DNA from 2 places in the Mesorhizobium sp. LMG17149 genome. Region 2 is predicted to be linked to the other one. Evidence: predicted binding sites of a transcription regulator. Region 2 holds the regulator's gene; the other holds the start of a gene.
What was found. The regulator LexA, encoded in region 2, represses DNA repair genes until DNA is damaged. The targets are predictions, from matches to a motif close to TGTTCNNNNTGTGTTCNG.
Positions count from the first base shown of each region.

Region 1 (3,413 bases), on a different contig from region 2:
GAAGAGTGCCGACAGATCGCCGACCTCTATCCCGAGGAGAAGCATTTCCGCAGCCACATCCATATGGCCAGGCACGGCTTCGGCAAGGGCGAGTACCGCTATTTCCGCTATCCCTTGCCCGACCTCCTGGGTGGCCTGCGCAGCGCGCTCTATCCCAGGCTGGCCGAGGTCGCCAATCGGTGGAACGAGCGCATGGGGCAGGCCATGCGCTATCCCACGACGCATGCCGCGTTTCTCGAGCAGTGCCATGCCGCCGGCCAGACACGGCCGACGCCGCTGCTGCTGCAATATGTGCCTGGCGACTTCAACTGCCTGCACCAGGATCTCTATGGCGATCTCGCCTTTCCGCTGCAGGTGGCGATCCTGCTCTCCGAACCGGGCCGGGATTTCACAGGCGGCGAGTTCGCGCTGACCGAGCAGCGCCCGCGCATGCAGAGCCGAGTCGAAGTGGTGCCGCTGCGGCAGGGCGACGCCGTTGTGTTCGCCGTCCACAACCGGCCGGTGCAGGGCACCAAAGGCAACTACCGCGTCAATCTGCGCCACGGCGTCAGCCGGCTGCGCTCAGGCATGCGCCACACGGTAGGGATTATTTTCCACGATGCGAAGTGAGCAGAGAGAAGATGGAGGTTCCCCTCACCCCGCCGGTGCATAACGGCTGACCACCATGCCGCAGGCATAGGCCTTCGAGCCGAGCAGCCGCAGGTTCCTAAAACCGCCCTGATCAAAAACCCGGCGGCCCGCCCCCAGCACCGCCGGGTTGACGAACAGCTGGAACTCGTCGACCAGCCCGGCCGCGATCAGCGCTGACGCGAAACCGGCGCCGCCGAACACGGCAATGTCGCCACCCTCGCCCGTCTTCAGCGCGTTGACCTCGCGCGGCAGGTCGCCGCTGGCCACACTGGTGCGCTCCCAAGCCGGCCCCCAGGCCGATTGCTTGAGCTTGTTGCTGAGCACCACCTTGCGGGCGTCGACGATGCGCTGCGCAAAGGCGTAGAACGGATCGTGCGGAAACTTCTTCGCCGCAGTGCCCCAATGGGTGAGGTAGCCCTCCTGTGCCATTTTGCGGCTGAGCAGGATGGTATCGACGCCTGCGAAGACAGCGTTGAAGTCCTGCTTCAGCGCATCGTCCCAGGCGCTCTCGTCACCCCACTCCCAGAGCTGCCAGGAATGGTCCTCGTTGGCGCCGACAAAGCCGTCGACCGATATCTGCATCTGCAGGACCAGCTTTTTCACCGTCATTCTCCTCACGGCCATCGCAAAATAGTTTACATTTGGAACCGTTGACGCAAGGCCAAAACGATGTCAATAGTAAAGTGATTTAAAAACGGAACCATAGATGTCGACGCGCGAAAAATCCGACTGCCCGATCAACCTGTCGCTCGAACTGATCGGCGACCGTTGGACGCTGCTCATCATCCGCGACATGGCTTTCGCCGGCAAAAGGCACTTTCGCGAATTCCTGCAATCCGACGAAGGCATCTCCTCGCGCACGCTGGCCGAGCGACTGCAGACGCTTCAGGAGGAAGGCATCCTCACCAGAAGCGACGACCCGACGCATGGCTTGAGAACGGTCTACCGGCTGACCGAGGCAGGTATCGACCTCTTGCCGGTGCTGGCGACGCTCGGCGCCTGGGGCAGCAAGCACCGCAAGGCCGACGATAGGCTGGCGCGGATTGCCGAAGAACTGGCGGCGGGTGGCGAGGCGGAACTGGAACGGATGAAGGCGGCGCTGCGGGCGGAGCATATTGTCTAGGTGATTGCGCTCGAACTGGCTTGGCTGTTGCTGCACAAATCGCCCCTCGCTTGACAACGACCCGTGCTTGTTCTTTATTTGTTCCAATTCTATCAGCAACTGTGATGTGCGGTCGGGATGGAAACGACAGCCACCATCCTGCATGCCGATCTCGACGCTTTCTACGCCTCGGTCGAGCAGTTGCTCGATCCGTCGCTGCGCGGCAAGCCGATCGCGGTGGGCGGCGGCGTCGTGCTCGCCGCTTCCTATGAGGCCCGCGCCTTCGGCGTGCGCGGCGGCATGCCGGGGCGCAAGGCGCGTGAGCTGTGCCCGCAGCTGATCTTCGTCGGCGGCAATTTCAGCCACTACCAGCGGCTGGGCGACGCGGCGATCAAGGTGCTCGACGATTTTACCCCGGTGGTCGAGCGCATCTCCATCGACGAGGCGTTTGCCGACGTCGCCGGCTGCACGCATCTGTTCGGCTCGCCGCAGGAGATCGCAACGACCATCCGCCGCCGCGTGCGGGCCGAACTCGGCCTGCCGATCTCGATCGGCGTGGCGCGCACCAAGCATCTGGCCAAGATCGCCTCCCAGGTGGCAAAACCCGACGGGCTGGTGGTGGTCGACCCCGGCAGCGAGCTCGCTTTCCTGCACGACCTGCCGGTCGGGCTGATGTGGGGCGTCGGCCCGGCGATCAGGGCGAGGCTGGCGGAAATCGGCGTCGAGACCATCGGCCAGCTGGCCAGGACGCACAGCGGCGCGCTAACGCGGCTGCTCGGTCCCGCCGCCGGCGAAAAGCTCGCCGCCTTGTCATGGAACCGCGACCCGCGAAAGCTCGAAACGCATAGCCGCGCGCATTCGGCCGGCGCCCAATCGGCGCTGGGCCAAAAACCCGCCGTAGCGCGGATCATCGTGCCCACTCTGCTGCATCTGGCCGACCGTGTCGCCAGCCGGCTGCGCGCCAAGGCGCGGCCCGGCCGCACGGTGACGGTACGCGTGCGCTTTGCCGATCTCAGCGCCGTCACGCGCTCGATCACGCTTGACCAGCCGATCTCGGCGACCGCGATGCTGGCCGAGATCGCCGGCGATCTGGTGCGCGGCGTCCTCGCCGACAACCCCCACGAAAGAACGATCTCGCTGCTGGCGATCTCGGTGTCGCATCTTGAGGAAAGCTTCGAGCTGCAGCTCGAACTGCCGCTCGGCCTCGCCGACGAGAAACGCCGGCCCGGCACCCGAAAAGGCCTGGCACGCTTCGACGCCGACCGCGCCATCGACAAGATCCGCGAACGCTTCGGCAAACAGGCGGTCGGCTACGGCACGGTGGCACTGGAGGCCGCGCGCTCGGTTCCCGACGAATTCAGGGAGCTGGCGGAGAAGGAACTGTGAACCCGGGACCGCCGGGCGCTATTCCGTCTCCTCGCCGTCCCAGTACCGCCTCACCGCTCCCATGTCGAAAATGCCGTCGCGCCGGCGCAAGGCGTCGACCGCCATCTTGTTGGAATCGGGATAGACGCAGACCTCGTTGGGATTTTTCTCGCCGATCATCAGATAGCGGCACGGTTCCGTACCGCTGTTGAGGAAGGAATGCCCGACCGCCAGGCCGGCGGGAAAGCAGACATAATCGCCGGCCTTCATCTCGTGACGCTCCTCGCCAAGCAGCAGCGTCACCTGCCCTTCCAGA
Region 1 covers NZ_JANIFL010000006.1:171,717-175,129, reverse strand. Annotated here, with positions in the region: gene NP945_RS15640 (2OG-Fe(II) oxygenase) at 1-609, shown strand, start outside; gene NP945_RS15635 (dihydrofolate reductase family protein) at 634-1,233, opposite strand; gene NP945_RS15630 (helix-turn-helix domain-containing protein) at 1,337-1,753, shown strand; gene dinB (DNA polymerase IV) at 1,871-3,118, shown strand; gene NP945_RS15620 (cupin domain-containing protein) at 3,137-3,413, opposite strand, start outside.
Region 1: the regulator LexA is predicted to act here: its motif matches at 1,822-1,839, upstream of dinB (DNA polymerase IV).

Region 2 (3,413 bases):
GGGGGTGATCTATCTCGACGGCAATTCACTGGGGGCAGCGTCTCATGCCGTTTTCGGCGAGCTGCAGCAGGCGGCAACCCAGGAATGGGCCCAGGACCTCATCCGAGCCTGGAATACGGCCGGATGGTTCGAGATGCCGATCGAACTCGGCGATCAACTCGGACGCCTGATTGGAGCCGCGGCCGGCCAGACCGTCGTCTGCGACACGACGTCGACCAACATCTACAAGGTGCTGCATGCGGCGCTGGAGATGCGGCCGGGCCGGTCGGTCATCGTCGCCGAGGGTGACAGTTTCCCCACCGACCTGTACATCGCCGAAGGCGTGGCCTCGACACGGGACGGCGTCCTGCTGCGCCTCGCGGGCGTCGACGCGCCCACCATCGAAGAGCTGATCGACGAAAACGTCGCGGTGGTGCTGGTCAACCACGTCAACTACAAATCGGGTGAACTGCGCGACATGGCGGCGCTGACGCGCAAGGCTCATGCGGCCGGAGCGCTGATCGTCTGGGATCTATGCCACACCGCCGGCGCCCTGCCCGTCGAGCTCGATCAGGCAAATGCCGATTTCGCCATCGGCTGCACTTACAAGTACCTCAACGGCGGTCCGGGCGCACCGGCCTTCATCTATGTCGCGCAGCGCCATCACGGCGATATCAGCCAGCCGCTCAGCGGCTGGTGGGGCCATGCGCGGCCCTTTGCCTTCGAACGGGGGTATGTTGCCGGCACCGGTATCCGCCGCTTTCTGTGCGGCACCCAGCCTGTCCTGTCGATGCGGGCGCTCAAAGGCGCGCTTGTCATCTGGAACGACGTCGACATGGCGGCATTGCGAAAAAAGAGCGTCGCGCTGACGGAACTGTTCATCCAGCTCGTCGAAGCAAAGTGCGGCGCCTATGGCCTCACGCTGGAGACCACCCGCGACGCGACCAGGCGCGGCAGCCAGGTGTCGTTCCTTCACGATCACGGCTATCAAATCATGCGGGCGCTGATCGAGCGCGGCGTCATCGGTGATTTTCGCGCGCCATCGACCATCCGTTTCGGCTTCACGCCGCTCTATGTCGGCTACAAGGATGTGTGGCTGGCGGTTGAGGTGCTGGAGGATATTCTGCGCACGGGCGCATGGAAGGACCAGCGTTTCGCCGTCAAGGAAGCCGTTACCTGACGCAACGATCTCCGCGATTTGCCGTCGCCGCCCTCACTGCCCGGCAGATGACGGAGGGCTGAATTCCAGCCACAAATGCCAACAGACGTTGGCGTTTTGGCTCCGTTTCGTTCACGGCAAACGAACGTCCCGAAGATTGATAGCGTCCCTTGTGGAGGTCGATCGGCAGATGATGCCAAGCCTTGGGTCGAGGATGAGCCACAGGTCATTAACCATAATGGTTTCAATGTGAGCAGGCGCATTGCCGTGGTTGGCGCCTGTCGATCGCGACCCGCTGGCAAGCCCAAATAATTTCAGCAGCCTTAACAAATTCATTAAACTTTAAACGGTTGCAGAACACAACTGGAACAGATAGTGTTTGTTCTGGGTTTGTTTTTCGATTCTGGTTTCAGGTAATCTGGGGGCCGCCATGCTGACACGCAAGCAACATGAACTGCTGATGTTCATCCATGAACGCCTGAAGGAGAGCGGCATTCCGCCATCCTTCGACGAGATGAAGGAGGCGCTCGACCTTGCCTCCAAATCCGGGATTCATCGGCTGATCACCGCACTTGAGGAGCGCGGCTTTATTCGCCGGTTGCCCAACCGGGCACGGGCGCTGGAAGTGCTGCGATTGCCGGACTCCATCGCGCCCGGCCTCAACGCGGCAAAGAAGTTTTCGCCAAGCGTCATCCAGGGCAGTCTCGGTCAGGGTGGTGCCCTTGGCCGGCAGATCAAGCCGGCGCCTTCGCGGATGCCCTCGCCCGGCAATGATGACGATGCGGTCTCCGCCGTGTCGATCCCGGTCATGGGCCGTATCGCCGCCGGTGTGCCGATCGATGCCATCCAGCATCAGACGCATTCGATCTCCGTGCCGCCGGACATGATCATGGGCGGCGCCCACTATGCGCTGGAGGTCAAGGGCGACTCGATGATCGAGGCCGGTATCTTCGACGGCGACACCGTCATCATCCGCAATGCCGACACGGCGAACCCCGGCGAGATCATCGTGGCGCTGGTCGATGAAGAGGAAGCGACGCTGAAGCGGTTCCGCCGCAAGGGCGCTTCGATTGCGCTCGAAGCCGCCAATCCGGCCTATGAAACCCGTATTTTCGGCCCAGACAGGGTCAAGGTGCAAGGCAAGCTCGTCGGCCTCATCCGCCGCTACTGAGGCGGCTGCGGGTTGGCCGCTGGCTTCTCGGGTTTCTTGAAGGGTGCCAGCCCCCTCGCCTCACGAGAGTATTTGCGTTGCGTGTGCCAGGGCCGATATGGGCTGTTCACCGCGAAGCTGATTGTCGCCGGCGTGGTCGCCGATTGGCGATCGAAGAAGACGGCGGCACTGCCTTTGCGAGCCAGTTGCCGCTTGGTGATGACGAGAACCAGCGGATTGTGACAGGCGTCATAGGCGGTGGCGTCATTGATGACGATCAGCTCGGCGAAGCCGCAGGCTTTCCAGGTGTCCTTGCGGTCCTCGACATAGGCAATGATCGCACCGGACATATGCCTGGCCACGCAAACGCCTGAGGAGCAATAGAACGGCGATCCCGGCGGTAGCTCAACGGCGTCCGCGACGTCGAATTGCCCATCGCTCTTGTCGAACACCTCTGGCACGACGATGGTTTCTGATGTCAGGGCGCGTTTCCAGTTGTCGACGGTGAATTCGTTCGGCCGTTCCCGGCTGACGGCAAGCTCGCCGCCACCGATCGGCAACGCCACCAGCCGGGCGTCTTCCGAGATCAGCACATCCGGCGTGCGCGTATCCGAGACGGTCAGCAAGCCTGCCAGCGCGAATGGCAGAGCAGCGAGCCGCAGCCAAGTTGTCGCCATCGTCGCGATGACCAGGGCAATTGTCACCAGCAGGACAGATTGCTGCGAAATCAGCCCAACCCCATCGACAGGCGAACGTTCGGAGATCCAACCCGATATGGCGATCATCACCGTCAGACCCTTGCCCATCAGGTAGAGGGCCGGCCAATCCAATCCGAAAGGCATCAGCAGCGCGCTTGCGACAGCCAGGAACATGACGACGGTAACGATCGGCATAACCGCCAGATTGGCGAACAGGCTGAGCGGCGACACACGCTGAAAATGCCAGATGGCAAACAGCGTCGTGGCGCTGCCGGCGATGATGGAGGTCATGGCAAGGCCGGTTGCCGCGAGCACGAACTTTCGCGTCAGGAAACCGGGCATGGATCGCTTTGGGGGCGGCGGTCTTGCTTTTCCCGCGCGGTGATCGGCCCAGCCGGCATAGGCGCCGACCAGAGCCGCGGTCGCG
Region 2 covers NZ_JANIFL010000004.1:451,509-454,921, forward strand. Annotated here, with positions in the region: gene kynU (kynureninase) at 1-1,159, shown strand, start outside; gene lexA (transcriptional repressor LexA) at 1,569-2,309, shown strand; gene NP945_RS11445 (ComEC/Rec2 family competence protein) at 2,303-3,413, opposite strand, start outside.